Regions from separate parts of the Anaerozeibacter quisquiliarum genome, predicted to be linked through region 1. Evidence: riboswitches for the same ligand, from Rfam matches in the RefSeq annotation. Region 1 holds a riboswitch; the other holds the start of a gene.
The links. A riboswitch is a leader RNA that binds a small molecule or an ion and turns the genes downstream of it on or off. The one in region 1 is predicted to bind thiamine pyrophosphate.
Positions count from the first base shown of each region.

Region 2: it holds a riboswitch for thiamine pyrophosphate, as region 1 does, so the genes downstream of both, thiT (energy-coupled thiamine transporter ThiT) here and ACH6CV_RS06670 (ABC transporter permease) in region 1, are expected to answer to the same signal.

Region 1 is NZ_JBISDI010000011.1:54,285-69,813, reverse strand. Features, by position in the region: gene ACH6CV_RS06680 (ABC transporter ATP-binding protein) at 1-521, opposite strand, end outside; gene ACH6CV_RS06675 (ABC transporter substrate-binding protein) at 511-1,473, opposite strand; gene ACH6CV_RS06670 (ABC transporter permease) at 1,479-2,231, opposite strand; TPP riboswitch at 2,288-2,418, opposite strand; gene ACH6CV_RS06665 (DUF2156 domain-containing protein) at 2,701-3,672, shown strand; gene ACH6CV_RS06660 (GNAT family N-acetyltransferase) at 3,669-4,520, shown strand; gene ACH6CV_RS06655 (helix-turn-helix domain-containing protein) at 4,523-5,077, opposite strand; gene ACH6CV_RS06650 (L-cysteine desulfidase family protein) at 5,096-6,364, opposite strand; gene ACH6CV_RS06645 (dihydroxyacetone kinase subunit L) at 6,391-7,008, opposite strand; gene ACH6CV_RS06640 (dihydroxyacetone kinase subunit DhaK) at 7,018-8,025, opposite strand; gene ACH6CV_RS06635 (ABC transporter ATP-binding protein) at 8,052-8,762, opposite strand; gene ACH6CV_RS06630 (ABC transporter ATP-binding protein) at 8,755-9,549, opposite strand; gene ACH6CV_RS06625 (branched-chain amino acid ABC transporter permease) at 9,546-10,556, opposite strand; gene ACH6CV_RS06620 (branched-chain amino acid ABC transporter permease) at 10,553-11,440, opposite strand; gene ACH6CV_RS06615 (ABC transporter substrate-binding protein) at 11,562-12,698, opposite strand; gene ACH6CV_RS06610 (L-2-amino-thiazoline-4-carboxylic acid hydrolase) at 12,782-13,276, opposite strand; gene ACH6CV_RS06605 (SDR family NAD(P)-dependent oxidoreductase) at 13,542-14,336, opposite strand; gene ACH6CV_RS06600 (Cof-type HAD-IIB family hydrolase) at 14,475-15,281, shown strand; gene ACH6CV_RS06595 (hypothetical protein) at 15,387-15,529, shown strand, end outside.
Region 2 is NZ_JBISDI010000024.1:36,068-51,596, reverse strand. Features, by position in the region: gene ACH6CV_RS11655 (ComEC/Rec2 family competence protein) at 1-561, opposite strand, end outside; gene ACH6CV_RS11650 (carbohydrate ABC transporter permease) at 576-1,481, opposite strand; gene ACH6CV_RS11645 (extracellular solute-binding protein) at 1,587-2,792, opposite strand; gene ACH6CV_RS11640 (carbohydrate ABC transporter permease) at 2,902-3,735, opposite strand; gene ACH6CV_RS11635 (LacI family DNA-binding transcriptional regulator) at 3,913-4,902, opposite strand; gene ACH6CV_RS11630 (ABC transporter ATP-binding protein) at 5,212-6,333, opposite strand; gene yfbR (5'-deoxynucleotidase) at 6,526-7,104, opposite strand; TPP riboswitch at 7,441-7,541, shown strand; gene thiT (energy-coupled thiamine transporter ThiT) at 7,652-8,314, shown strand; gene ACH6CV_RS11615 (DUF6320 domain-containing protein) at 8,585-9,253, opposite strand; gene ACH6CV_RS11610 (hypothetical protein) at 9,277-10,521, opposite strand; gene ACH6CV_RS11605 (alpha/beta hydrolase) at 10,528-11,445, opposite strand; gene ACH6CV_RS11600 (hypothetical protein) at 11,928-12,155, opposite strand; gene ACH6CV_RS11595 (MGMT family protein) at 12,227-12,553, opposite strand; gene ACH6CV_RS11590 (L,D-transpeptidase family protein) at 12,553-13,944, opposite strand; gene ACH6CV_RS11585 (sensor histidine kinase) at 13,913-15,529, opposite strand, start outside.

The sequences.
Region 1 (15,529 bases):
TCCTGCATGTCGCCGCGCGAGATCACGTCCAGCGCCCCGAACGGCTCGTCCAGCAGCAACACATCCGCGCCGCAGAGCGCGGTGCGCAAAAACGCGGCGCGCTGGCGCATGCCGCCCGACAGCTGATTCGGGTAGACGCGCTCGTACCCGGCCAGCCCGAAGGCCGGGAACAACGCCGACGCCCGCTCGCGCGCACGCTTGCTGTCGCCGTGAATCCAGCCGTACAGGCAGGTGTTTTCGAGGATGTTCTTCCACGGCAACAGCAAATCGTTCTGCGGCATGTAGGCCAATCGCCCGCTGCCGCCGTCGATCGGCTGCCCGTCCACCAGCACTCTGCCCGCGTCCGGACGGACGTACCCGGCCAGCAGGTTCAGGATCGTCGACTTGCCGCAGCCCGACGCGCCCAGGAGACTTACGAATTCCCCCTCGGCCACTTGCAAGGAAATATCCTTGAGCAACGGCTTGCGCTCGTAGCGAAAGCACACAGCGCGCAATTCGACCTTCGGTATGTTACGGCTCATGCGCTTCGGGCAGGAACTCGTTGGTGAAAAGCTGATCGGCGGCGATCGTCCGAGCGATCACGCCGTATTCCAGGCAAAACCCGGTATATGCGTCCCACACGCCTTGCTTCATCTCGCCGAAGCGCGGCGCGTCGTCAATGTACTTGTCCGCCAGGTACCGCTGCGACTGGGTGAGCATCTCGATGTCGTAATCGGGCGCGTACTTCGCAAGGATCTTCGCCGCCTCGTCCGGATGCGCCGCCGCGTACGCATAACCCCTCGTCGTCGCGCGCAGGAAGGCGCGCAGCGCGTCCGGGCGGTTCGCAATCATGTCCTCGCTGGTAATCACGACCGGGGTATAGTAGTCGAGCCGGGGATCGAGGTCCTTGATCGGCATGTAGTCGATCGGAAAGCCGTTGACAGAGCATTTGACATTGTCCCAGGCCTCGTAAAACCACATGATATCCGCGCGGTCCTTGAGCGCAGCGAAGCCCGTGCCGTCGGAAATGACCCGATTCAACTTGTTGAAATCCGCGCCTGCGCGCTCCATCACCGCGCGCAACACCGCTTCCTCGCCCGGCCCGCCCCAACCGGCGTAGGTCTTGCCCTCGAAATCCTTGGGCGAGGCGATGCCCCGGCCCGCAAAGCTGGCAAAGCCCGATGTGTTGTGCTGAATGATCGCGGCGATCGCGCGAATCGGCAACGGCTCCTCGGCGGCGCGCGCGACGGTCACGTCCTCCTGATAGCTGATGCCGATCTGACCCGCACCCACGGCGATCAGCGTGCCGGTCGCGCCCCCGGTCGGCTCGACGATATGAATGTCCAGCCCTTCGTCTTTATACCAGAGCTGATCGAGCGCCACATACAGGCCGGTGTGGTTGGTGTTGGCGACATAATCGAGGATGACGGTCAAATCCTCCTGCGCCAGCGCGGGCACGCACAGCGCCAGCGTCAGCACGGCAAGCAAAACAATTTTCTTCACGACAAGACCTTCTTTCTTCTTAAGTGTGGCATCGCGGCCCTGCCCAGCAGTTCCACGACGCCGTTCATCAGGATGGACAGCGCGACGATAATCAGCACGCACGCGAACATCTTGTCCAGCGCATAGCTGTTCTTTACGCGCAACAGGTAGTACCCCAACCCCTGTTGCGAGGCGACCCACTCGCCCACCACCGCGCCGGTGATCGAGTAGGTGGCCGCCACCTTGAGCCCGGAAACCAGCGACGGCAGCGCATAGGGAATCTTCACCAACCCATACACCTGCAGCCGGGACGCGCCGTAGGAGCGCACCAGGTTCACATAATCCGCGCCTGTGCCGCGCATCCCGTCCGCGAAGCCGACGGCGATCGGGAAGAAGCACATCAGCGTGACGGTCAGGATTTTCGGCGCGAGTCCGAACCCCAGGTAGATGATGAGAATCGGGGCCAGCACGATCATCGGCACGGTCTGCGTCACCACGAGGATCGGGTATACCGCTTGGCGAAAGCTGGGAAACGCGTCCATCAATATGCCCAGCGCCAGCGCCAGCACCAGCGCAATCAGCATACCGGAAGCGGCCTCCGCCACGGTCACCCCGGCGTGCCCCGCGAGCGCATATGCGTCGGCCATCAGCGCCCGAATCATACCCGACGGCGTCGGCAGCACGTACGCCGGCACGCGCATCAGCCGCACAAGCGCCTCCCACAGCGCGGCGAGCGCCAGGCACACCCCGGCCGGAAGCAGTTTTTTCACGTGCAATCTCCCCCCTTTCCCCAAAAAACACCGCGACGGTGCACATACCGTCGCGGCAAAAAACGTCATATGTTTCCTGCGTTGGCATTATCCAAATCAGGTAATGCGGGTCGAAACCTTTGGGGCTGTCGTCATGAGCCCCCTGGTTTCCTCTCAGCCTGTCACACAAGCTCCCCGGTATGCCCCATTATTATAATCCCCGATCCGTCCGCCGTCAAGCCCAGAAAACCGCACGGTCGCGGCCAACGCATGTATATGGCGGCGATACGGAATGACCGCCGCCGAAGGGAGGATGCGCCATGCAGCTCACCGCCGCGAAGTTTGGCCGCCGTGAATGAGGCCCCGTTCCCGGTCAAGGCCATCACGCCCGACGCTCTTCTAAAACTGTAGGACTTGCGTGCTTTACAAAGACGTGCTATAGTTCAGGTAGGTACTGAACAAAACCATGAAAAGAGGTTCCGGGTATCTGATGCCAGATTGTAAACAGATCGAATTGGCGGACAGGCAACTTACGGGCGAGGTTCTGTCCGCCGACGACCAATTGCGTTACAAAGAGGTCGAGCTGACCGACAAGCCCTGGATGGACGAGCTGTTCGCCATGGGCGAACGGGGGTCGCTCGAATACAACTTCACCAGCTGCTTCGTGTGGCGGCACGTCTACAAATACCGTATCGCGCGCGTCGGCGACCGGCTGCTGCTGATGTCGGACCCCGAAAATCCGACGTTCCTGTTCCCCGCGGGGCGCGGGCCGATTGAGCCGGCGATTGAGCGCATGGCGCTGTACGCGCGCGCCGCGTCCGTCCCGCTCAAGTTCCATACGGTGCTTAAGAAGGACAAGGACTGGCTCGAGGCGGCCTACCCCGGCCGGTTCGCGTTCGAGGACTTCCGGGATGGGTCCGACTACGTTTACGAGCGGGAACGCCTGGCGACGCTCAAGGGCTCGAAGCTGTCCGCCAAGCGCAACCACATCAACCGCTTCCTCGAAAACCATCCCGATTGGACCTATGAGCCGTTGTCGGCCGCCAACATCGAGGAGACGCGGCGGATGAACATGGCTTGGTGCGTCGAGGCCAGCCGCCGCCAGGCGGCCGATCTCAGCGACGAATACTGCGCCGTGGAGCAGGCGCTGCGCAACTACGACGCGCTTAGGCTATCCGGCGGCTTGATCCGCACCGGCGGCCAGGTCGTGGCATTTTCGATCGGCGATCCGCTGAACGACGACACCTTTTTGGTGCACTTTGAGAAGGCTTTCTCCGACATGCAGGGCGCGTACCCGATGATAAACAAGCAGTTCGTATTGGAAAACTGCATGAATTACACCTACGTAAACCGCGAGGACGACACCGGCGCGCCCGGCCTGCGCAAGGCCAAGCTGTCCTACGACCCGCACCACCTGGTCGAGAAATACACGGCGATCCTCGTGGGCAACCTGAACCCGTGATCCGCCTGGCGCAGCCCCGGGATTACGCGCAGCTTAAACCGCTGTGGTCGCGGGTGTTCGGCGACAGCGCGCAAGCGGTGGATGCTCATTTCGCGCTGCGCCACCGCGACGAGGACATGCTGGTCTGGGCCGAGGACGAGCGGATCTGCGGGATGCTGACGATGCTGCCGTTGACGATCATGCAAAATGATGCGGCCTACCCCGCGCGCTACATCTACGCCGTGGCCACCGCGCCCGAGCGGCGCGGCCGGGGCATCGCCGGCGAATTGCTCGAGCGCGCGGGCGAGTTGATCCTCGCGCGCGGCGAAGCCGCGGCCGTACTGGTACCCGCGTCGAAGAGCCTGTTTGATTATTATGAGAAGCGCGGCTACCGCACCGCCTTTGCGCTGAACGTGGTCGACGCCGACGCCGGTGCGCTGCCGCCCTGTTCCGATGCGGGGACGCTCTCGCCCTGCGCAAGCGCCGACTACACGCGCATCCGCGACCGCGCCTTCGCCCAAGCCGGGCTGTACGCGCGCTGGGACGAGCGCGCGGTCGACTACGCGCTGGGCATCTTGGGCGAGGGCGGCGGGGCTGCTCGCCTGACATTGGGCGGCGGAGAGGGCGTCGCCGCCTGGTCGCGCGAGGATGATTGTGTGCTGGTGCGCGAGCTGGCGCTCCTCGGCATCGACGTGCCCGCCGCGCTCGCGCTGCTGCACCGCGCGGTAGGCGCTCCTTCTTACCGCGTCCGTCTGCCCGCAGGCGCCCAGCCGAACGCCGAAGCGACCCCCTTCGGCATGATCCGCTGGTTCATCCCCGAGCCCGCGCCAATGGACGCGCCGGGCTATCTGTCGCTGGCGCTCGATTAGGTCTACTGGTACGCGTTGATAAGCATCACCACCAGCGGCCGGTCGGTCTCGTTGATGTAGGCGTGGGGCACGTCGGGGATGAAACTGAACACCTCGCCCTCCGCCACGTGATGGCGCTCATCCTTCACCTGCATCACCAGGTCGCCTTGAACCGGAAAACAATGCTCCCAGAGGTTGCTGCCAAAGTGGGGCGCGCTGTCCCAACTGGTATGGGGCGCCAGTTCCTGGCGAATCACCTCGAAGCGGTTGGCCGGGTCATATTCGAGCATCACCAGCAGTTGACAGCCCTTCTTAAACCGGAGCAGTCGCATCTCGCGCTTGTGGATGACCCGGCGCACCTCGCGTTCGGGCGACGCGAACAACTCGGACAGTGAAATCTTCATTCCGCTGTTGATCTTGTTCAAAATGGTCAGCGTGGGACTCTTGCGGCCGCGTTCGATGGCGCTGAGCATGCTCACGCTGACACCCGTCAGCTTCGAGAGCTGCTCGAGCGTCAGTTGGCGCTGCATGCGCAGCTCGCGGATGCGCAGCCCGGTGGGCTTGTTGATGTCTTCCATTCCATTCCCCCGTATCGTTCAGTGTTTGCCCAGCATGATGTTGAGTATTTCCACATCGGTGGCGCGCATGCCCTCGCACCCGAGCCGGCCGATGTTGCGGATCGTGCCCTCGACGCCGCCCTCGACCAGGCCCTCGCCCTCCTTGAGCGCGCGGCCTTCCTTCGCCATATCGTAGCCCATGAGCGCGGTGCTGACGGCGCTGGCGACCTTGGACGCGCAAGAGGACTTCGCGCCGTCGCACACCATGCCGCCGATCGTGCCGATCGAGTTGATGATCGTGTTGCCGATCACTTCGTAGCTCGCGCCGTCCAGGTAGGCGATGCCGGCCGCCGAGGCCGTGGCCGCGCTGACCGCGCCGCAGTAGGCCGACAGGTTGCCGATGAAGCGCTTCTCGTGGATCGAGATCAGGTTCGCCAGCGCCAGCGCCCGGTACAGCCTGTCCCGGGGCACTTTTCTTTCCATCGCGTATTCATAGAGCGGTATGGTGACCGCGATGCCCTGGTTGCCGCTGCCCGAGTTGATTACCACCGGCATCGAGCTGCCGCCCATGCGCGCGTCGCTGCCCGCGGCCGCCTTGGCCGCCGCGCGGCTCGCAAAGTTCTCGCCCGCCGACAGCAGCGTGCGCCCCACCTGCGCGCCCCATGCGTTTTTCAGCCCCTCCTCCGAGATGGCGGCGTTGTACTCGATCTGGCGGTCGAGCAGACCGCGCACGTCGTCCGGATCGAGCTGATCGGCGAACTCGATGATGTCGCGTACGTTGAGCCGCTCCTTATCCACCGGCGCGGCCGCGGCCGCCAGCTCGCCTTGTTCGAGCAGCACCTGCCCGTTCAGGCTGATGTGGTCGAACTGGTTGTGGCGCGTACGGATCGTAACGCGCGCAACATCCGCCCCCCGCGCGGCCTCCACGCGGATGTACAGGCTGCCCTCGTTTTCGGCCAGGTGGCAGTCGCACATGCCTTCGGCGACCAACCGGCGCGTCTCTTCAATGGCTGCGGGGCCCGCACCCTCGATCACCTCGAGCCCCAATGTGTAGTCGCCGCCCACCGCGCCCAGCACCGCCGCCGCCGCGATGCCCATCTGGCCGCCGGAGTTGGGCACCACCACGCCCTTGACGTTCTTGACGATGTTGCCGCTGCAATACACGTCCATGTGATCGGGCACCCCGCCGAGCACATAAGCCGCCCTCGCGCCCGCGAGCGCCACCGCGATGGGCTCGGTACAGCCCATCGCGGGGATCAGTTCGCTTGCGAGGATGGCGATGTAGTTGTCATACGCCGCTCTGTCCATGCATTTCGCTTCTCCTGCGTCTGTGTTTATTCCTGAAATGCCCGTTCGATGCCCTTGACGATCAGCATGCCCGCGACGGAGCCGCCGTCCAGCACGCCGATCGACTTGTCGCCGTAGTACGCGGCGCGCCCGTGCACGGCGCGCATGCCGCGCGTCAACTCGCTGCCGGCCTCGGCGGCGCGCGCCGCCGCCGCCCGCGCGGCCGCCGGGTCGTCCGCGCGGGCAAGGTAGGCCTCGGCCGCCGGGTACAGCGCGTCGAGCACCGTCTTTTCGCCGGGCTTCGAATGCGCGCGCTCCATGATCTTTTCGACGCCCGCCATGAACGAGCGCGCGAACGCCTCAAACGGGGCCTCCGCCTGCCCCTTGAGCGCCTTGGCCATGCCCATGAAGCCAAAGGACAAAATGGTGCCCAGCGACGAGGGCGCGGCTTCGTTAAACGCCGCGCCGCACTTCATGAGCAGCTTGCCCATGTCCTGCTCGTCGGTCGCCGCGAGGAAGTCCCTTACGGCGCAGAAGCCGCCCTCCATCGACAGTCCCAGGTCGCCGTCGCCGTTCTGCTGGTCGAGCGAGATCAGGTAGTCCTTGTTTTCCTCCATCATGCCGCACACCGAATCGACGGCGCGCCGGATCGAGTCGCGGTTCATAAATGCCTCCTACTTGTTCGCGTTTGTGTAAAATGGGGTGTTCGCCGGCGCGCGCAGCAATTCCTTCATCTGCGCGTCCAATTTGAACATGGTCACCGACAGCCCGGCCATCTCCATCGAGGTGGCGAATTCGCCGATGTGCGGCATGAACACGCTGACGAGCTTGGCTGACAGGATTTGATGGATGCGGCGGTAGACGATCAACTGCTCCTCGAGCGGCGTCGCGCCCAGGCCGTTGACCATGATCGACACCTCGTCGCCCGCCTCGAGGTGAAGCTCGGTGAACAGCTTCTCCATGATGGCGTCGGCGATCTCGTCGGCCGTCATCATCTTGCGCACCTCGATGCCGGCCTCGCCGTGGATGCCCATGCCCACCTCGATCTCGTCGTCCGCGATCGAGAACGTGGGCTTGCCCACCATCGGCACGATGCAGGGCGTGAGCGCGACGCCCATGGTGCGGATGTTGGAAAGCGCCCTGCTCGCCACGTCCGCGACTTCATCGAGCGACATCAGCCGCTCGGCGGCCGCGCCCGCCACCTTGAACGCATACACCATGCCGGCCACGCCGCGGCGCTTGTCCTTTTGCGCCTCGGGGCTCGAGCAGATGTCGTCGGCGACCAGCACGGTGCGGGTCTCGACGTCGTCCATCTCGACCATCTCGCAGGCCATGTCGAAGTTGAGCCGGTCGCCGCCGTAGTTGCCGTACAGGCACACGACGCCATTCCCGCGGTCGCAGGCCTTGATGACATCGGCCATCTTCTGCGCCGACGGCGAGGCGAACACATTGCCTACGACGCAGCCGTCCAGCATGCCCTGCCCGACGTAGCCCAGGAACACCGGCAAATGCCCCGAGCCGCCCGCGGTCACGATGCCCACCTTGCCCTCGGGCGCTTCGTAGTTCGACAGGTACATCTGCGGATCGCCGCCTAACAGCTTGACCCGGTCGCCATAGGCCGCGATGATGCCCTCCACCGTCTGAACCGCAAACTGGTCGGGCGCGTTGATGATCTTCTTCATACGATAATCACTCCTATAGAATTATATTAGCCGCCCAGGTATACGCGTTTGACCTCTTCGTTGCGCAGAAGTTCCCGCCCCTTGCCGGTCATTGCAATGCTTCCGGTCTCCATCACATAGCCGCGGTCGGCGATCGACAGCGCCATCGACGCGTTTTGCTCGATCAACAGGATGGTCTTGCCGCCCTTGTTGATGCGGATCAGCAGTTCAAAGATCTCCTCCACCACGATCGGGGCCAGCCCCAGCGACGGCTCGTCCAGCATCAGCAGCTCCGGGTCCATCATCAGCCCCCGCGCAATCGCCAGCATCTGCTGTTCGCCGCCGGACAGCGAGCCGCCCGCCTGATTCTGCCGCTCCTTGAGGCGCGGGAACATCGCGTACACCTCGTCGTAGAGCGCTTGGACGCGCGCCTTCGTCAACGACCGGTTTCCGAGCGACCCGGCCAGCAGGTTATCGCGCACGGACAGCGCGGGGAATATCTTGCGCCCCTCGGGCACATGCGATATGCCCATGTACACGATCTTGTTCGGCGCTGTGCGCGTGATATCGACGCCCTTGAACGACACCCGGCCGCCCGCCTTGGGCACGAGCCCCGACACCGCCATCAGCGCCGTGGTCTTGCCCGCGCCGTTGGCGCCGATCAGTGTGATGATCTCGCCCCGGTTCACCTCGACGCTGATTCCCTTGAGCGCGTTGACGTAGCCGTAGTACACCTGCAAGTCCTCAATCTTAAGCACGCTCGCCCACCCCCTCCACGATCAGGCCCTTGCCGAAGTAGGCCTCGCGCACCGCCTGATCGGCGCGAATCTCCTCGGGCGTGCCCTCGGCGATCTTCTGGCCGAAGTTGAGCACCAAGATGCGATTGCAGGCGTTCATGACGAACTTCATGTCGTGCTCAATTACCAAGATGGTATACCCCTTCCGGCCCAACATCTTGATGAACTCCATGAGCGACTTTGTCTCGAGCGGGTTCATGCCGGCCGCCGGCTCGTCCAGCAGCAGGATCCTCGGGCCCAGCGCCAGCGCGCGCGCGATTTCAACCTTGCGCTGCATGCCGTAGGGCAGCGTGCCCGCCATCACGTCGCCGACCTCATACATGCCGATCTCGCGGAGCACCTCGATGCTCTTCTCAACCGCATACCGCTCGTCTTCGCGGTAGCGGCGGGTGTGCAGCAGCGCGTCGAGCAGGCCTGTGCGGGTGCCCGTGTGGCAGCCGATCTTGACGTTGTCGAGCACACTCATAAACTTGAACAGCTGGATGTTCTGGAACGTGCGCGTCACCCCACGGCAGGCGATCTGCTCGGGCGTCATCCGCGAAATCCGCTCGCCCTCGAGGTACACCTCGCCCTTGGTGGGCGGATAGATACCGGTGCAGCAGTTAAAAAAGGTGGTCTTGCCCGCGCCGTTGGGGCCGATGATGCCGTAGATATCGCCCTCCCTGACCTCCATGTTGACCATCTCGACCGCCTTGAGCCCGGCAAAGTACTTGCACACGTCCACGGCTTTCAAAAGCGTCTCGCTCATTTGAGGGCACCCCCTTGGGCGACTTCCCTGCGGCGCAGCTGCCCGCCGGCCAGCATCGACCGGCTGGTGCCGACCAACCCCTGAGGCCGCAGCCACATCATGCCGATGATGATTAACGCGTAGATCACGTAGCGCCAATAACCCAGGATGCGCAGCGCTTCGGTCAACAGCGTCACGATCATCGCGCCCACGATCGGGCCCACCAGCGTGCCCTGCCCGCCGATAACCACCATGGCCAACACGTCGAATCCGGTGTCCAGCGAGAATTGCGAAGCATCGATGAAGTTGACGAACGGGGCGTAGGCCGCGCCGACAACCGCCGCCCAAAACGCGCCGTACACGAAGTTGAGCGATTTATAGGCCTTGACCGTAACGCCAAGCGACCGCGCCGCGATCTGATCCTCGCGGATGGCCATCCACGCCCGGCCCAACCGCGACTTCAGCACACGCGCCGTCAGGAATAAAAACAGCGCGCCCAGCAGCAGGAAAATATAGAAATAGTCCTTGGGCTTGAAGATCTGCATGCCGAAGAAGTCGGGCTTGGGGATCGACTTGATGCCCATCGAGCCGCCGGTGACGTCCGTCCAGGTCTGGGCGATGATGCGGATGATCTCGGACGCGCCCAGCGTCACGATCGACAGGTAGATGCCCTGAAGCCTCAGCGTGGGCAGGCTGACCACGTAGCCCACCAACGCGCCCAGCAGCCCGGCCAGCGGCAGGCACAGCCAAAAGCTGATGCCGTACCTCACGCCCAATATCGCGCAGGTGTACGCGCCCACGGCGAAAAACCCGGCCTGCCCGAGGCACATCTGCCCCGAGTAGCCGTTGATGACGTTGAGCGAGCCGGCGAGCGTGGCGTACATCAGGATGTTGCAGCCGTAGCGCACATAGACCGTCTGGGAAACGACGCGCGGGAACAGCGCGAGCGCGATGAAGATCAGGCTGAGCATCGTGATTTGCGCGGGCTTCTTCCACTCGCCCCGAAGCTTCGCCATCACATTTGTCATACTCTGCTTCCTTTCTTCGATGCGAAGCCCTGCGGACGCACGATCAACATGAGGATGAGAAAGCCGAATGCGAAGATGTCGCGGAAGGAGGCGGAGCTGAACGTGATGCCCAGATTCTCAATGACCCCCAGGCACAGCCCGCCCAGCGCCGAAAAACGCAGGTCGACGAGCCCGCCCAGCACCGAGGACGAAAACGCCTTGATCGAGTAGATGCCGCCCATGGTGGAGTAGACGGTGTAGTAGTAGACCGCGAGCAGGATGCCCGCGATGCCGCCGAAGCCGCAGCCGATCGAGTTGCCCATCATGGTCACGCGCTTGACGTCTATACCCACCAAATAGGAAGCGTCGCGATTTTGACTGACCGCGCGGAGCATGACGCCCCACCTGGTCTTGTTAAAGAACAGCGTGAGCAGGATCGCCAGCGCGACGACCAGCGCGATGATGACGATTTGGAGTAGCTTGACGTTGACGACCGCGCCGAACAGCCGCAAGGTGAACACCTGGTTGTCGATGACGCCCTGAATCGGCTTGGTGTCCGGCCCGAACACGATCTGCGCCAGGTTTTTGAGCAAGGTGCTGATGCCGATGGTGCACAACAGCGAGATGTGCCGCGGCGCGCTGAAGAAGCGCTCATAGCACACCTTGTAGACCACGATGCCAATTAAGAAGGAACCGAGGAAGGCGGCGGGAATGGCGACCCACAGACTCTTCCCCACGAGCAGGAAGATGTAGTAGGCGCTGAACGCGCCGATCATCATGATTTCGCCGTACGTAAAGGTGACCATGCCCGCCACGCCGACGATGACCGAGTAGCCGATGGCCATCAACGCGTAGATCGCCCCCTGGCACAAGCCGTTCATGAGCTGGCTGAGTATGTAGTCCATAGAAGTCCCCTCCGGGCAACCTCCAATCGCGCGGCGTGCCGCGCCCCGGGGCGAAGGGCGGCTCCGCCGCCCTTCGCCCATCGGTTACGCCTTGGAAGTTGCTTCCAATTTGCGCCGGGTGCTAAATCCCCTCCGCGCCGTACTCGAAGCCCTCGAGGATGACCCAGGTCTTGTCCTTGACGCCGCAGATCATGTAGTCGCGGCGGATGTCGCCGTCGGGGGTGAACCGGATGTTGCCGGTCAGGCCCGTGTAGTCGACTGCCTGCAGCCCATCGCGAATCGCCTGGCGGGTGACCTCGCCGTCGCCGATCGCGCGAACCGCCTCGGCGATCAGGTACACGGTGTCATACGCGCAGGCGGGATGGATCGTGGGCGCAAAGCCCGACTTCGCCATGAAGGCGTCGCGCCAGGCCATCAGCTTGGCATCCTCGGCATTAAAGAAGAACGGGGAGGTCACGATCAGGTTGTCGGGGTTGAGCATCTGATCGACCAACTGCTGCGAGGTGCCCGGCCCCAACGCGACGTGGCGTATGTCCCAACCGTCGGAATCGGCCTGATTGAAGATCGCGGCTACCGAGTTGCCCTGGTCGAGCACGATCAGCACGTCAGGGTCCGTCGCGCGCACCTTGGTCACGATCGAGGAAAAGTCGGTCTCGCCGGTCTGATAGGTCTCATGCGCCACGATCTCGAGGCCCTCTTCGAGCGCCTTCTTCTCAAAGTTGCCATAGCTGGCCAGGCCCCAGTCGGAGTCCACGCGAATCACGGCCACGCGCTGGGCGCCCAGGTATCTCTTGATGATGTACTTGGCGAGGAAGGGTGCTTCCACGTCCTGGCGGCCCATGATCGAGAAGCAGAACGGGCTCATCGACGCGTAGTCGGGCGCGGATGCGGTCGGAGACAGTTGGGTGATGCCGTACAAGTCGCAGATTTCCGCGTTGGCCTTGCACGCGCCCGAGGTGAAGTCGCCCAGCAGCGCCATGACCTCGTCGTTCTCGGCGAACTGGGTGGCCAGCGTGGTGCTGGTGACCGGCTCGCCCTCGGAGTCCTGCACGTCGATCTCGAACGTGTGACCGTTCACGCCGCCGGCCGCGTTGATCTCGTCAACCGCCATCTGGAAGGCGATCTTGAAACCCTTACCGTACTCGGAGTAGGTGCCGGTCAGAGGCGCGAGGCCGCCCAGCTTGATGACGTCGGCCAGGGCTACGGAAGCGCTCATCGCGAGCGTCAGGGCCAGGACGATGGCAAGCAGTTTTTTCATGATGCGAATCCTCCTTTTATTCCTCCAAGCGGGATGACGCCCATCGCCGCTCAAATTCCCCTTGCAGATGGAAGTGCCGACTTCTATTTGTGGAAATGCAGCTTGCAGGTCGCGCAGCCCTTGGCGATGGTGTCGGTCAGATCGAGCGTGTAACCCATGGCTTCAGCGATGCCGCGGTCGCCGTCCATGGCGATGTCGCACAGCTTGGCACAGGTCTCATCGTCAAAACCCAGCTTCTTCCACGCGTTGACCAGCGCGCAGTAGTGAAAATCGATGTGCAGGTTGGCCTCGTCGCAGCCGGTGACTTCCATCTCGAAGGTGTTCAGGCCCAGCTCCGGCAAGAACGCCGTGCGGAACTGGCGCACATCCGCCGGGTTGTCGCACATGGCCTTGAAGCCCGCGCCGTGGATGTTGCCGCAGCGCTTGATCGCCGCGCGGCAGATGGCCTCCGCGTCGGCACCCGCCTTCAGCGCCTCCTGGTAGATCAGGCCCATCCAAGTGGCACGGTGCTCAATGGCGTTTCGGTTGATGTTGACGCCCGGGTTGTTCGTGATCTTCGCAGTGTTCTCAATGGCCATGTGAAAACCTCGCTTTCGCGTCCTGTATTGCAGCCACCCATGGCGGCCGTATATACCAATTATACGATCGTCACAATTTTCTGTCAATTAGCAAAATACAAAATCGTCTGATTTTTATTTTATTGGATTTTATAAATTGTCCATTTTGTGCCGAACCCCGGTAAATGTTGTGTTTTTCCGGATTCTCCCCGCCCCATTCTCCTGCGGACGTCCTCAATCTGGGGGACCGTGTTTTGCACTATGGGAGAATCGCGCCCGCCGCGCCTTATGACCCTTCCCCAGCCTTGCGTTCGAGCGAGTAGGCGGGATTCAGCGTAACCGCACGCCCGCCCGACACCTCGACAATCGCCGCAGTCATGTAGGAAGACGCGCTGCCGGCAAGGAACAGCACTGGCCGCGCGATCTCCTCGGGCCGGGCCGGGCGGCCAAGCAGCGTGGCGCGCACATTGCGGTCGAGCTCATCCGCCGCAATACTGTCCTCGACCGCCGGGGTTAGCGTGAATCCGGGCATGATGCAGTTGACCCGCACGCCATAGGCGGCGTATTCGCCTGCCAGGGTCACGGTCAGGTTGTTGACAGCCGCCTTCATTGGGCCGTACAGCGTACTGCGCCCGGCGGTGGGACAGCGGGCCGCGAGGGAGCTGATGTTGACGATCGCGCCGCCCGAACCGCGCATGTGGCGGAAGGCGGCCTGCGCGCCGAACAGCGTGCTTTTGAAGCACAGCGAGACCGCGCGATCCACCTGCGCGGCGCTGAACTCCCAGCTCTCCTTGACAACCGTGGCCCCCACGTTGTTCACCCAAGCGTCGATCCCGCCAAAGGCCTCGGCTGCGCGGTCCGCGAAGCCGTACACCTGCGCCTCTTCGGTGGCATCCACCAAGAAGAACCGGATGTCGCCGTAAGCCGACAGCGCGCGTTCGGCCTCGCCGATCTCCCGCGCCCCGCGCGCGCAAGCCGCCACGCGCGCCCCCTCCAGCAAGAACTCCTTCGCAATGGCCAGCCCAATCCCCCTGCTCGCGCCCGTCACCACGGCCGTCTTGCCCTTCAGGCCCAAATCCATGCGCAACGCCCCCGTCGTTCAATTCCTACCGTCATTATACCGAATCCAGACGAAAACACAAGCGAAGCCATGCGCTTGCCGCGCCCATCTCGCCATGGTATAATGCGCTCATAAAATACAACAGCGATGGGATGGGCCATGGCGTACAAGATCGTGTTTTCAGATATCGACGGCACCCTGCTCGACAGCGCGCACCGGGTATCCGATCGGCTCAGGGCGGTGGTCGCCCGCATAAAGGCGCGGGGCGTCGAGTTCGTGCTGGCGTCCGCGCGGCCGCCCGACGGCATGCGGGAAATCCGCGACCGGGTGGGCGCGTCGGAGACCATGATCTGCTACGGCGGCGCGGTGATTTGCGACGACGAGCGGGTGTATTACAGCGACCGGCTGCCCATCGAGCATGTCCGGGCCGTGTGGGCGGCGGTCGAGGGAAAAGGCATCAACGTCAACTTCTATCAGAACCTGGACTGGTACGTCGAGGCCGAGGACCGTTGGAGCCGGCAGGAGGGCGAGATTGTGCGGATGACGCCCACGGTCACGCCGATCGGCCCGCTGCTGGACGACTGGATGGCGCGGGGCTTAAGCGCCAACAAGCTGCTGCTGATCGCCTCGGCTGAGGAAATGCGCCGGGTCGCGCCCGCGGTCGAGCGGGCGGCGGGCGACGCGGCCGTGGTCAGCTTCTCCAAGGACAACTACCTCGAGGTGGTGCCCCGCGCCACCGACAAGGCCAAGGCCGCCCGGTTCTACTGTGAGCTGCGCGGCATCGAGCGCGAGGCCGTCGTCGCCGCCGGCGATCAGGACCAGGACCTGCCCCTGCTGCGCTTCGCCGGCTTCGGCATCGGCATGGCCAACGGCTCGGCCGAGGTCAGGGCGCAGGCCGATGTCCTCGCCCGCTCCAACGACGAGGACGGCTTGGCGCTCTCGCTCGAGGCGCTGTTTCGGCTGTGACCGCCGCGCGGGCGTTTGAAGTCGTCCGGTTCGGTTTATATAGCTCGGTAACGGCGGGCGGCGCAACCGCCGCTCAAGAACATATAGACATGAGGAGGTGCCGGAATGCATTGTCACAACCATGCAGATGAACTGGGCCGCCGCGTATCAGCGCCGGGCGACGATCTTCCCGAGCTGCACTGCTCGCCGGAATTCCCCGGCGGCTGCGCCGAGCCCATGGCCGAGCAGGGGCCGCTCGAGGCGTCCGC
Region 2 (15,529 bases), on a different contig from region 1:
CGCGGCCAGCCGCCGCTCTTTCTCGCGGGAATCCGGCTGGTGGTATACATCCCGAAGCCTCCGGGCCAGGTCGGCGGCGCGGTCGTCGCCCGGCCCCAATACCCTGGCCGTCAGCCCCGGGCACAGCTGCGCCGTAAACCCGGCGGAGACGCTGAGGACTTCGCAGCCCCTCTCCGTCAGCCTCCGGCATAGGGTTCGGTAAGCCGACAGCGCCCGAAGAAATTTATCCATAGAGGCGTTTTTTGCCAGATCAGAGGGGAGTTCCTCCATTTCGCGCCAGAAATCCTCCGGCAGAGCCTGCCACATCCGGGCAGGAGGCGCTTCTTCCGTCGCCGCCAACAGCCCGCAGACATGGTCCTCGTGGATGTGGGTGCTCAAGAGCATATCCAGCCGCCGGATACCCCGCCGCTTGAGATACCCTGCCAGCGTTATCCGCCCGGTGCGGCTGCCCGCGTATTCCGTCGGCTCGGCGCCGCCCCCGTCGATCAACATGGTGAACCCGCCGTCGGAGGGGCACTCTGCCAAAATGGCCTCGCCGTAGCCCACATTGACAAATGTCAATTTCATATGCTCCATTATCTGATCGCCTTTTTGATGTAGAAGCCGGACAGAATCAAGACCAGCAGCGTCATCACGATGGCGCCGGCGCTGCCGAACCCAAACTTCAGGTTCTTGATGCCGTAGTTGTACAGGAACTGGGTGATGGATGAGGTGGTGCCCGCCGGGCCGCCGCCGGTGAGGATGTTGATCTTCTCGAAGAGGCGGAAGGTGTCGATGGTGCGCAGCAACGCGCAAAGGGCAATGCCGCTTCTGATGTTGGGAATCGTGACATAGAAGAACTGCTGAACGACGCCCGCGCCGTCGATGCGGGCGGCTTCGTACTGACTCTCCGATACGGATTGCAGGGACGCGTAGAGCAGCAGAAACACAAAGGGCGTGTTTTGCCAGACATCGATGACCAAGATGGTACCGAAGGCCGTGCGGGTATCCATGAACCAGTTGAACACCGGCAGGTTCACCGCGCCGAGCGCCTGATTCACGATACCGTAGTTGGAGGAGAGCATCATCTTCCAACTCAGGGCCACCGTCACGGCGGGCAGCAGATACGGCAGCAGCAGCAGCGTGCGCATGATCTTCTGCCCCCAGCGCAAACCTTTTACAAAAACCGCCTCCAGCAAGCCCAGCACCATCTCAAAAGCCACCGCCAGCAGGGTGAACCGGATGGTGTTCAGAACCGCCTGGTGGAAATATGCGTTGCGAAAAAGAGAGAGGTAGCTTTTCAGAAAGACGAAGTTCGCCGAGTCGGGGCCTTTCAGATAATTGTAATCAGTAAAGCTATACAGGAATGTGAAGACCAGAGGATACGCCGTCAGAATCCCCATAACCGCCAGCGCCGGGGCGATCATCAGGCGGGGAAAAGTTTTCTCACCCAATCGGGGGGAGCTTCCGGCGCTTTTCTTCGCCGTAAGTTTTCGTTCCATAGAATTGCCCCCTCTCAAAATGCACAATCAAAACCCTTATTCGATGGGATACGGTTCCCCCGCAGGGGCGGCGATTAGCCGCCCCTGCGCGAGCTGCGTGCCTCGTTAAGCCAGCAAGGCTTCCGCTTCGGATTGTGCGTCCTTCAGACCCTGATCGATGTCCTTGGTGCCCTGAATGATGTTGTCCATTTCGGTGCCCAAAATGGTGGTGAACTCGTTCCATTGCTCGATCACGGGGCGATACACACCGGACTGGAGGGCGTTGCAAACGATCTCCAGATGCGGGAATTTGGCCAGAACGTCCTTGTTTTGCAGGGAGCTGAACCGGCAGGGCACGCCGCCGTTGTCGATGGAGGCCAACTGTACCTCGGGGCTCATGATGTACGTAAGCAGCTTGAGGGCGAGTTCCTTGTTCTGGCTGTTATTGGGGATGCCCACGGTCCACACGCCGTACATGGAGGTTTTCTTGTCGCTGTCGGCGTCGCTCAGCTTGGTGGGGATTACGGTGTAGCTGGCGTTGCTGTCGGCCTTGGGGACATACCAGCCGGGCCATCCCTGACCCAGCGCCGCGTCGCCGTTGTCGATGGCGGCTACGATGTCGTCCTTGTCCTTGGTGTCGCCCAGCTTATACAGCTTAAGATACGCCTCCATGGCGGCCTTGAACTCGGGCGTGTCGACGGTGGGCTTGTTGTCCGCGTCGACAAGCCAGCCGCCTTGGGACAGCAGGTGGGGGATAAAGTCGGAGACGATGTTGTCCGGGGAGCCTCCGCGAATCAGGAAGCCATCCTTACCGGCGGCGTTGGCGGCTTGGGCTACCTTTTCGAGCCCTTCCCAGGTCGTAAGGCTCTCCACGGTAGCGCCCGCGTCGGCCAGCAGTTGCTTGTTGTACAGCATGACGGTTACGTTGCCGAAATAGGGGGCCAGGAAAATGTCGTCGCCCACCTTGCATATCGTGGTGGTCTCGGGGATGATGTCGTCGTCGAAGCTGTAGCCGAGCTCGGACAGATTGGTCAGCACGTTATAGGCGGTGAACTCCGCCATCCAGGAGCCGTCCACCATGCACAGATCATAAGCGCCTTGGCTGTTCACCGCGTCCAGGGCGATCTTGCTGTGCAGGTCGTCAAAGGCAAGTTCCAGCACTTCGCACTTCACGTTGTTCTGCGCCTCAAAATCGGGGAGTCCGGCCTTAATCGCTTCGGCGTAGTTCCCGCCCCGCAGAATCAGGGTCAGCTTGGCGGGCTCGGCGGCGGCAGTGGCGGCCAGAGAAAGGGCCATGGCGAGCGCGAGGGCAAGGGCAAATAACTTCTTCATGATTCTCCTCCTCATATATATAGAGTCCGTACCCGAGGTAGCCTGGACAACTTGCATCGGGCACACTGCAAGCATTGGATGGGGGCCGGGCGGAGATCACCTCCTTGGGCTATTCTTTTACAGCACCGCTGGATAAACCGCTGATTAGATAGTTCTGCGCAAAGATCACAAACAGGGCGATGGGGATGACGGAAATCACGCCGCCGGAAGCCACCAGACCGAAGTTGGTAAGGTTATCCTCCGTATTCAGCACCGCCAGGGCCAGGGGAACCGTGTAATTGGCGGGCGTTTGCACGAAGATGATGCTGTAGGTATATTCGTTCCACGCGTACATGAACGACAGCATGGCGATGGCCGCCACGCCGGGGGCCACCAAGGGCAGGACAATTCTCCGGAAGAGCTGCCACTCCGTGGCCCCGTCGATCTGGGCGCTCTCCTCAATGTCCTCGGGCAGATCCTGAAAGAAGCCGATCATGAACCATATGGTCAGGGGGATGTTAATCAGTACGCAGGCCAGAGCGGGAGGGAGCTTGGTGTTCAGCACGCCCATCTTGGAAAACATGGTATACAGGGGGATGGTGAACGCCACCGGAGGCAGAATCCGCACCAGCAGCACCCAGTAGGTCAGGGGCTTTTTCATCCCGAAGCGGAACCTGTGCCGGGCGATGACGTACGCCGCGCACAGGCCGAACGCCAGGGAGAGCACCAGCGATATGCCGGTGACCTCAAGGCTGTTCAGGATGGCCCGGCCAAACCCTTTATCCGTAAACAGCCGGGAGAAATGCTCCCCTGTCAGCGTATGGGGCACGACGGAAATATGACCCGTCATCTCACTGGTGGGCCGGATGGCCATCGCCGCCAGCCAATAGATGGGAAACAGGGTGATAACCAGCAGAATAATCGCCGTCAATCCGCGAAGGACGATCCCGACTTTTTTCTTCATATTTCCTCCTCAGCCCCAGGTAGGCGCCGATTGATTCGGACCCTCATGGCGTAGGGATCTTTCACCCGATTGTTCCTGAAAAATGCGCAGACGCGGCAGCGCTACGTCAGGCGTTTCGCAGGAACGAGCGGGCGAAAAAGCGCCCGCCAGCCGGCGTCAGAATAGATCGGCGGCTCCCTATGTCGTTCCCCGGATGACCAGTTCCGCAGGCAGGATGGTGGTCGGCTCCGTCAGTTCCTCCCCCTTAAGCAGGGCGGTGAGCCGCTCCACGCAGAGCCTCCCCATCCGATGGCGGTGGGTGTGTACGGAGGTCATCTCCGGCTCCAGCATCGTACACAGCGCAGAGTCGTCGTAGCCAACCACCGCCAGTTCTTCCGGCACCTTGACCTTAAGCCGCGCCGCGGCCTTCAGCGTTCCGGAGGCAATGACATCGTTGGAGGCGAAGATTGCCGAGGGCCGCCGGGATCCGGTCAGCAGCTCCGTGGCCGCCCGGGTGGCGCTCTCCACGTCAGGGCTGCACATCTTCACGCTTTGGGAATCCACCGGGATTCCCTTCTGGCGCATGGCCTTCAAAAACGCGTTGTAGCGCTCGCTGCTGATGTAGGGGGAGAGTCGGCCGGCAAGCATGGCAATCCGGGTGTGCCCCCGATCCCACAGATGCTCCACAATCTGTCGGACGCCGCCCTCCTCGTCCGATAGGACGCAGGGCAGGTCCAGCCCGGGAATCCGGCTGTTGACCAGCACCACCGCGATATGCTGGTTCTGGAATTCCAAGACCATGTCCGCCTGGGCGTTGCCGCCGAGAATCACGCCCTCGATCTGCTTGCGCTGGGCCGTGCCGGCTGTCGTCTTCCACGCGTCAGCCGTGGAAATCAGCAGTTGATAGTCCGTCTTGTTGGTTTCCTGCATGATTCCGTCGCAAATTCCGGCGTAGAATTCATCCAGAATGGTGGCGCGCTGCTTGCAGATGAGGAACGCGATTTTATCGGTCCTCTGCTTGGCCATGGCTCTGGCGATGGCGTTGGGGTGGTAATGCAAGACCTCGGCGGCCTCCAGCACCCTGCGCCGGGTTCCTTCCCGCACCCGCTCCGGATCGGAAAATACACGGGAAACCGTAGCCGTGGAGACCCCCGAGAGTCTTGACACGTCATAAATGGTCGAATTCAATGGTTTTTCTCCGCTTCTTCCAAATGTAAGTGGTTACATTACGTTTCAAAAAAAACATCCCCGCTCCCCCGAATCAAATTTCTTATGTATGCAGGGTATCATGAAAGCCACAAAAAATCAACCACGAAAGCGGGATTCTTATGAATTCGTTGATATGCCATAAAATCAATCATCTATTTTATCCAGAAAGTCACCAACAGCCTCGAGGATGTAAGGGGTTTCATTCCGGAATCATGTATGCCCCGGCAGGGAAAAGCCCCGAAAACACTGAGTTTTCGGGGCTCTGGCCGGCGGATTCACGCGACCGCGTCAGCGGTTCAGAATGGTGGCCTCGGTGTTGGCGTCAAAGAAGTGCAGCCGGTTGGCGTCAAACGCCACGCGGATCTTATCGCCGGTGCGCGAGGTCGTGCGCGGGTCAACGCGGGCGACGACGTTGCCGTCCTTGCCGGAGGTCTTGAGGTACAGGTAGGTCTCCGAACCCATCAGCTCCACAATTTCGACGGCCACGTCGATCGCGGTATCGGGCGAGGCGGCGAGGAAGGAGTCGTCGTCGTGAATGTTCTCGGGGCGGATGCCCATGATGACTTCCTTGCCGATGTAGCTGTCGGAGTTGAACTTTTGAAGCTTGCCCGCCGGGATCTTGATGCGGTTGTCCGCGAACACCGCATAGACGCCGTCCGCTTCCTTCGCCAAGCGCACCTTGAAGAAGTTCATCTGCGGCGTGCCGATGAAGCCGGCCACGAACTGATTGACCGGGAAGTCGTACAGGTTCTGCGGGGTATCCACCTGCTGCACGAAGCCGTCCTTCATGACTACGATCCGCGAGCCCATCGTCATGGCCTCGGTCTGGTCGTGGGTGACGTAGATGAAGGTGGTCTGCAGGCGCTGGTGGAGCTTGGTGATCTCGGTTCTCATCTGCACGCGCAGCTTGGCGTCGAGGTTCGACAGCGGCTCGTCCATCAGGAACACCTTGGGCTCGCGCACGATGGCGCGCCCGAGCGCCACGCGCTGGCGCTGACCGCCCGACAGGGCCTTGGGCTTGCGGCCCAGCAGGTGCTCGATGTCCAGGATCTTGGCGGCCTCGCGCACGCGGCGCTCAATCTCCTGCTTGGGGGTCTTGCGCAGTTTGAGGCCGAAGGCCATGTTGTCAAACACGGTCATGTGCGGATAGAGCGCGTAGTTTTGGAACACCATCGCGATGTCGCGGTCCTTGGGCGCGACGTCGTTGACCAAGCGGTCGCCGATGAACAGCTCGCCCTCGGAAATCTCCTCGAGGCCGGCCACCATGCGCAGCGTGGTCGACTTGCCGCAGCCGGACGGCCCGACCAGCACGACGAACTCCTTGTCCTCGATGTCCAGCGTAAAGTCGCTCACCGCGGTGACGCCGCCCTGATAGACCTTGTAGATGTGCTTCAGAGACAGACTCGCCATTGATCTTCCTCCTTAACGTCGCCTTGCAAATCCAACACCGACATTCGGTAATATGAAAATTATAACGACAAAGGGCCGAAATATCCAGCCCCTATACTTCACAAATATTTTGTTTTTTGTTTGGCATTATGGTATACTCCGCCCTCCCTCGGTATCATTATCGATAATGAAATCCAAGAAATCTATCGGTTTTCAGTTCAGCGCATCCAATGACAACAAGAAACTCGGGGTAAACTCACGCATAAAGTCAGAAACCTCGGGAAGGCCGGTCGCCTCAATTTCCTCGAGCAAGTGCTTTTGTGCGCGCACAAACTCGTCGTTGCCGTAGCCCAGTTCCTCAAGGCACTTCAAATAGGCCGATATCTTGTCGGCGGCCTTGACGAGTTTCCAGACCTCGCTGCCCTCATCCGGAAAAAGCAACGGTTCGAATGCGCCGCGCAGATCGCCCGGCAGGTAGGTGAGCAGCTGTTCGCTTGCCATGCGCTCGATGTCCTTGAAGGCGCGCTTGATGCCGGGGTTGAAGTACTTGATCGGCGCGGCCAGGTCGCCGGTGATTACCTCGCCCGCCTCGTGGTAGATCGAAAGCGTCACCACCTCGCCCGGATCGATGCTGCCGCCGTAGCGGGTGTTGCGCAGCACCGCCAGCGCGTGGGCGATCATCGCCACCATCAGCGAATGCTCCTGGTCGTTCTCCTCGCGCGTGTTGCGCCGAAGTCCCCAGCGTTTAATCAGCTTCATCCGGGCCATATAGGCGAAAAAATGGTTGGACATGCTTCCTCCTTTCGTCGGTCACGCGAATCCTGCTGCCGGAATCGATTCCCCGTCGGGACGCGCCCGACCGCGCCCAGTGGGCGAGGAAGAGGGCGCCAGTCCAATGAGCAAGCGAGCATCCACGCCGGATGGCGTGGGGCGACCATCGCGAATTGAGCGAGGGCAAGCGCGCCCTCTGGGGGAATCCACAGGCGCCGGCAGAGCCGGCACCTACGATTGAACGCGGAACCCCGGCCCTCTCCTCCAAACCTCCCGGGGAAGGTATGCGGGCAGTTACCGCGCAGTTTTCAAAATCCCCCTTGACAGCCCGGCTCGCTCGACCTACAATGGGGGTGCAAGTACCGCTGGGGGCGCCGCAAGGCTGAGATGAGCGAAGGCTCGGTCCCTTGGAACCTGAAGTGGGTAATCCCACCGTAGGGAAGCGGAGGCCGAGCGGGCGCGTCCCGCGGAGCGCCGTTTCCCGCATGTCCGAATGGGCATGCGGGCATTTTTACCCATTATACCGCCCGAAGCGGCAGTTGTAAACACATTACGGGAGGATACCGATATGAACGAATGGTTTGCGGGCGCCGTCAAGAAACTCATGGAAGTGCACTGGTACGCTTGGGCGATCGTGGCTGCGCTGCTGGCGGCAGGCGTAGCGCTGCTGGCTTCCGGCCGCAAGAAACAGAATTGGAGCAGCCGCCAACTGGCCGTCGCCGCGATGTGTATCGCGCTATCGTTCGTGCTGTCGGGCATCCGGCTGTACCGGGTGCCCCAGGGCGGCTCGGTGACCCCGCTGTCGATGCTGCCGCTGATTGCCTTTGCGCTGGCCTACGGCCCGGCGGCGGGCGCGCTGGCCGGCTGCGCCTACGGGCTGCTGCAGCTGATCCAGGATCCCTACGTCATCCATCCGGTGCAGCTGCTGCTCGACTACCCGCTGGCGTTCGGCGCGCTGGCGCTGGGCGCGATCGCCCGGTACCTGCCCCTGCCCAAGTGGTCCAAGCTACCGCTCGCCGTGGTGCTGGCCTCGCTCGGGCGCTACGCGATGGCGGTGCTGTCGGGTATGATATTCTTCGCCTCGAACGCCCCGGTGGGCCAGAGCGTACTGTGGTACTCGCTGGGCTACAACCTCACCTACCTGGGCCCGGACGCGCTGCTGTGCTTCGCCATGGCCTTCGTGCCCGGTATCGTCCGCGCCGTCGATCTGATGGAGAGGGAGCGCCCCTGACCGCGCAAGACGGATGCGCAAGCCCCGATTGAACTTGCGGCAGGGCCTTTTGACGACGTTCGGGGCGGTCTGCGGTCATGACGGCGGGGCGCTTCGAAGGGCAGAGACACGACACTTTGACCGACAAGCCGCTAAGCGAAAGCGAGGCGGCTTTTTTACGATTCGCCGCGATGGCGGCGGGCATGAGATCCGCAGCGCGGGCGGATGGCGAGAAGCGCGACCGGCCCGTCGCCTCTACTCCCCCACCGGCCGCCCAACCCCTTTCGTTTCTTACAGATGCGTTCTGCGCTGGATTTCCGCCCACAGCGACTTGCCTTCAAAGAAGAGCAGGAAGGCCAGGAAGATGAGCGAACTGACGAAACAGAGCGCGGAGGGGATGATGACGCGCACGCTGCCCGTCAGGATCAGCACGAACGAGATGATGCCCAGCGCGCAGTCCAGCCCCAAATACAGGATGTAGTCCTGGATGTGGAGCTTTCGGATTTTGGCCACCACCGTCATGGCGATCATCGCGCAGATGCATAGGATGGGCAGCACATAATCCACGGACCAGCCGTGATAGCCTGTGAACCGATCCCAAAGATACGCGATCAGCGACATGATGGTCACCTGCCACAGGATGGCCTTGGGCAAGTTGCGCCGCTTTTTCAGCGCCACGCCCAAATCGGTCCACAGACTGGCAACGCCCGCCGCGACAAACAGTGACCACATGCCGCCGGAGGGAAGGATCAGGTTGATCGCGGCGCACACGGCGGCCAAACAGACCGTGCCGAACGCGATCCATTGCAGCAGCCTCCTGTGGGCGCTTGGGCCGCTCTTGGGCAGGTCCGGAAACGCGCGTCCGGATCCGTCGGGCGTGCCGGTCAGCGCGCCTTGGCACAGCGGGCAGGCGGACGGTGTGCCGGGCAGGCCGATATTGCAGTGCTCACAGCGCAGCATGGGGACTCCTCCTCTCGGCGTCGTTATGGAAGATTGGAAATCACCTGCACGTCGATGCCCAGCGATGTCAACCTGCGGAAGAACCGCCGCTGCACCGCCGTGTCCATCAATGGAGACGACATGCTGATGGCCAGCGTGTCGCCAAAGGAGCACACGCACACCTGCGGGCGCTTGGCGCTGAAGTATACGCCGAACATGCGGATGTATCGGGCGTCCTCTTCGGGCATGACGACGCGGCCCACATTGGAGAATCCGGCGGTGTCGCCGCGGTCTGAGCGCAGCCCGGCGAGCCGGAGGATCGGGATCTTCAGTTGCAGCGGAATCGCCTTGATAAACGGATTGTTCTCGATGGCGGAGTAGCGGCTGATCGCGATGCTGAGGTTATCCCGGCTCAACTGCCGCTCAAACGACTCGCGCACGATGTCGAGCACCCGTTCGAAGTCCGGAATCTCCTTGCAGGCGTCAATCTTTACCAGCATCAGGCCGAAAAAGTTGCGCGCGGTCTGCGCGGGGAAGAACCTGCGAAGGTCCACGGGCACGGTGATCACGATGGGGCGCTGGCGGTCGCGCACAGCCATGCCATCGAGGATGGCGCAGATCAGGTGCGCCACCAGGAACTCGCTCAGCGAGGCCCGATGCTCATGCGCCCTGTCCAACGCGGCCCGCGCGGACATGAGGCCCTCCGTGATTGACAGAGCGTTGCGCGGGTATCTTTCGCCGCGAATGCGGTAGGCCTTGCAGTGGTCCTGCTTGGGGATGGCGCCGGACTTGTCGTAATACTGATAGAAAGCGTCTTGATCCACCTGATCCCGCGCGGGCTCGTCATCCGCCAGATGTCCGGTCAGGCCGTGCTTCAACGCCAGGTAATGATGGATCATGCCGCGTAAGAACCGCAGCGCGCCGGACCCGTCGGCCAGCGAGTGAAACACCTCAAGGTTGATCCGCTGCCCGAAATAGGACACGCGGAACAGCAGCCCATGCCGATCCACATTGTACAGGGGGCTGCACACGGGCAGGCACTCCTCCTGCACCTGCGCTCGGATGTCACTGTCCTCGAAGTAATACCAAAACAAGCCCTTTTTGAGCACGGAGCGATACAAGGGAAACGCGTCCACCGCCCTTTCCAGCGCGCGCTGCAGCGTGTCCTTGTCGACCGGCTCGTTCAAGACGCAAACCAGGCGGAACACCTTTGTGCTTCGCCTGGAGCTCGTCGGCGGAAATATCTTCGCGGCGTTGTCCAGCCGGCTCCACGACTTGTGCTGTCCCATAGGGGTCTACTCCCTTTCCAGGAATGTGTTGATGATGTCGAGCGTCTGCCGCACAGACTTGAAGCTGGGCGGCAGCATCATGAACGAGTGCAGCGCATCCATGATGCGCGCGATCTCCACGTCATTGCCCGCGGCGCGCAACCGTTCGCCATAGGCTTCGCCCTCGTCGCGCAGCGGGCAGTACTCAGCCGTGACGATCAGCGTACGCGGTTGGCCTCTGAGGTCCGGCGCCAGCAGCGGCGAGCAGTACGGGTCAAGCAGGTCCTCCGGCGAACGGATATACAGATCGATAAAGCCCTCGATCCGCTTGGAGGTCAGCAAAAAGTCGGTGCCGTTGTCGCGAATGGACGCGAAGGGGGACGCCTCGCTGTGATCCCCGTAGGTGGACGGATAGAGCAGGATCTGCCGCCGGGGCAGAAACTCGCCGCGATCCCGCGCCATGAGCGACACGACGGCCGCCAGGTTGCCGCCCGCGCTGTCTCCGATCAGCGTGATGCCGTCCGGATCCACGCCCGGCGCGCCACCCATAAAGAATTCCCGCGCCACATGATAGCAGTCCTCCGGTGCGGTTGGGAATTTGTATTCCGGCGCCAGGCGGTAATCCACACTGGCCACGAGCTGGCCGGTCGCCCTTGCCAGATCCACGCACAGCCCAGTGTAGTTGTCAATGCCGCCCGTCACCCAGCCGCCGCCGTGAAAGAACAGCAGCATCCGTGCATTGACCACGCCCGGCGGCGCAAACAGCCGAACCGGAATCACGCGGTCGCCCAGATGCACGGGCCGGTTCCAGATTTGGAAATCGCCCGGATGGCCGCGCAACCGCACGGCCAGCTGTTCGATCCGCCGCTCCATTTTGTAACTGCGTTTCACATCCGGCTCGAGCGCCGTGATCGCCCTCAACGCCGCACGCATGATCCTGCTTATGGCCAATGACAGCCCTCCTGTGTTGCCGGTTGCTCGGCCTATGATGGGCGGAACAGGAGCTTTGCCCATCCCAATCGTGTGCGCAAGCCCAAGCCTCGGCAGCTATAGTATAGCACAACCGGCGCGTCTGAACAAATAGCCTGTTGCGCAGGCTCGCCTAAAACAGAGCTTGTTTGGCTGGAACTGCGCGAACAGATGTAGTAAAGAAAGTGCGGTGTCCGGTCAAAAAGCGGATTCGCGTTGATGGGAATATTCGGTCTAAGAATCGTTTGCCGGGACGCATCGTGTTCTTGAATCGACGGTGGGGTGCCGAGACGTTGAGGCTATATACCGAGCTTTTTCAGCATTCCGCTCTCAGTGCACAGACCCCTCAAGCAGTTTTTACGCGGTACTTTGATCTTGGGTTTATCCGATTCCGCCCCGTCGGGGCGAGGCGCGCAGGGCTGCGCGCCCCTCAACCTCAGCGGCGCGGCCCGTCCCTTTTACATGAGGTCGGCCCCGCTGTCGGTCTCGTCTTCAAACATCGGCCGGTATTGGGGCAACTTCAGCGCGCTTCGCGCCGCCTCGTTGGCAAAACCGCTCAGCTCCTCGCGGGTCTCGATGCACGCGGCGCTTTGCCGCGCCTGATCCTGAATGAACATCGGCAACGAATCAAAAAACGCGCGCGCCTCGCGATCGCGCGTAAGCAGTTCGCCCAGCGAATCGGGCATGGGATCATCTCCTTTGATCCCAGTTTCAGCGTTTTGGCGCGCAATATGTATAATGATCGCCGCCAACTTTTTCAATCATGCCGACCCTCCGGCCCGCGCCATTGAAACAGGCGCATGTCCACGCGGCCGTCCTCGGTGAAGGCCACGCCTTCGTCCTCGAGCAGCCGGCGCTGCAGGCCGGGCACGCCGAAGGCATCGCCGGGCGCGGGTGAGCCGTCGGCGCGCACCACGCGGTGGCAGGGCACGTCGGGCATGCGGCAGGCGCGCAGCGCGCCGCCTACCGCGCGCGCGGCGCGCGGATGCCCGGCGAGCAGCGCCAGTTGTCCGTAGCTGGCTACCTTGCCGGGCGGAATCAGGCGCGCCAGCGCGTAGACGCGCTCCGATAGCGCCGCTCGCATCACCCGATCACCTCGACCAGTGTGCGCCGCGGGCATGTCTCGTAGATCAGCCGCGCGTCCTCCTCGGACAGCAGTATGCCGCCCCAGTCGGCCGTCCCGTCCGGCGTACCTTCGTATCCGGCCGGCGGCGCGCCGTTTTCGGCGTCGTAGGGGATCGAGTGGATCATCAGCGCCCCGTCCAGCACAAAGGGGTAACGCACCCACCGCCCCTCGCCGAGCTTCATCCGGGGCTCGTCGGCCGGGCCGGTCAGCGCGGCGTATTCGCCCGCGGCTGCCTGCGGCCCGATCGCGCACCGCATCGTGCGCTTGAGCACGCCGTAGCGGCCCTTCTTGCCCAGCGCGTACACCTTGAGCGTGCGCTCGCCCAAATCGATCACCAGCTTGTAGGGCTTGACCGGTTCGAGCGCGTCCGCGCCGTAGAGCGCTTCCAGCGTTTCCAGATCCGCCTCGCCGGTAGCCTTCAGGCCGTTGCGCTTTTGGAACGCCGCGACCGCCTTCGCCGTGCCCGCGCCGTAGCCGCCGTCCGGCCTGCCTGTGAGATAGCAAAGCGCGATCAGCCGACGCTGCAGCCTGTACACCTGCTGCCCGCCGTCGCCCTGTTTGAACGCCACGGGGGCCAGTTCGAAATCGTCCGCGAACAGCAATTCCTGCACGAGCGGATCGGCCATGCCGTTGAGCTCGCCCTCGCGCAGCGCCCGCTCGAGCGACTGATGGCGGCCCGCGGTCTGCACATAGGTCTGAAATGCCTTGACGCCCAGCACGGTGCCCGCGCCGTACTGGCCGTCGGGCAGCGCGATCGTGAAGCCCAACTGCGCCAGGCGCTGTTGCAGCGCGAGCACCCGCTCGCCCTTCATCCCCTTGATGAGCGCCGGCCAGGCGGCCGCCGGCGCTTCGGGCGCAAACAGGCGCCGCTGGGTATCCGCGTCGGCAACACCTGAGAGCGACAATCCGGTCGCGCGCTGAAACAGCATGACCGCGCGCGCCGTGCCCGCGCCGTATTGCCCGTCGGCCTGGTCGGCGGAAAAGGACAACGCGCGCAACCGACGCTGCACGCGCTCTACCATTTCCCCGTTGTTGCCCGGCCCGACCGGGGCCCCGACGAGCGGCACCTCGCCCGCGACCAGCGCCCGGGCCAGTTCGTCGCCCTCGCGCGCCGAACCCGCCTGCGCGGCGTACGCCGCCAGGCGTTCCATCGCCTTGCGGGTCTTGGGCCCGTCTATGCCGTCGGCCGCGCCCTCGAGAAAGCCGCCCTCGATCAGCTTTTGCTGCACCGAGCGCAGTTCGTCCGCAGACAGCGCCCGCGCCGGCATGCACAGGGCCGCCAGCAGCAACGCCAGCAGCACGGCGCAGCCGAAACCGCTATTCGCCCTGTGTATCCAGCTGTCTTTCAACCTGACTCTCCTCCGCCTCCGTCGCGCGGGGCAGCGTGACCAGGAACTCGGTGCCCTCGCCCACCTTGGAATGCACTTCGATCATGCCGCCCATCGATTTGACGATATGCTTGACGATCGACAGCCCCAGACCCGTGCCGCCCATCGAGCGTGACCGGCCCTTGTCCACCCGGTAGAAGCGCTCGAACAGCCGGGGCGTATCCTCCTCGGGGATGCCGATGCCGGTGTCGGCGATCGACAGGTTCACGGTATCGGGCGCGTTAAACAGCGACACGGTTACCGAGCCGCCGCGCTTGTTGTACTTGATCGCGTTTTCGATCAGGTTAATCAGCATCTGCTCCACCCGATCGGGGTTGCCCAGCACGTAACTGGGCTCGGCGGTATGGCCCACGTTCACCGCAGCCTGCTTCTCCGCCGCCAGAATGCGCAGCATGTCGGCCACATCGTCCACCATCTCATCCAGGCGGATGCGTTCGCGGGGCGCGGCATCCGAGCCCGACTCCATCTTGGACACCACGAGGATGTCGTTAATCAGCCGGGTCAATCGGTCGGCCTCCAGCATAATGATGCGCAGGAACTTTTGCGCCATCTCCGGCTTCTCGATCGCGCCGTTTTGCAGCGTTTCAACGAAGCCCTTGATCGAGGTCAGCGGCGTCTTGAGCTCGTGGGACACGTTGGCGGCAAAGTCGGTGCGCACCTGCTCGAGCCTTCGAAGCTCCGTGATGTCCTCGACCAACGCCACCGCGCCCACAGTCCTGCTGTCCTCCTGCATCGGCGACACGTACAGCCGGATCGGGCGCATGCCGCGCCCGGTGCGGCTGCGCACCGCCACCTCACTGGTGTACACGCCGTCCTGCTTCATCGCCTCGGTCAGCGCGGTGTCGAGCTTGACATCCTTGCTGGCCAGCTGGATCGGCATGCCCTCGGCCGAGCCGCCGATGCCCAGCAACTGCTTGGCCACGGGCGTCACCAGCATGACGTTCAGATCCTGATCGACGGCCAGGATCCCGCTCTGCATCCGGTTGATGACCGCGCCCAGCGCCTGGTTGCGCGTCTTCTGCCGGAACACCTCGTGCTGCAGCCGCCCGATCACTTCGTTGAAGCGCGCCACCTGCTCGATCGAGTCGCCGGGCGCGCCGGTGATGCGGCTGTCATACTGCCCTTCGGAAAAGTCCTCGAGCGTGCGCAACACGCCGCTCACCAGCCGGTTGGTGCGCGCGTTGGCCATGCGCAGCAGCGCGTAGTTGACCCAAGCCACCGCCAACGCCAGCAGCGAGAGCTCCGGCGCGCGCCGATCAATCGCGCTCCAGATCGTGTAGGCCGCGTGGGACACGCACAGGAAGCTGCCGCTGGGCAGCTTTTGCGCCGCGTACAGCCATTCGCCGCCGGCCAGCGGGTTGTTGCGCACGAACGTGCGCGTACCCCCCGATGCCGCCGTCCGCTCGGACGCGGTCAGCGTGTCGGCGATTTGGGGGCGGTTGGTGTACAGCGTCACGCCGCCTTCCGAGTACAGCGTGAGCGTCATGCCCTCGCCTGCGTCCACTTGCTTGAGAAACCCGATTCCCTCTTCATCGGCAAATGCCGC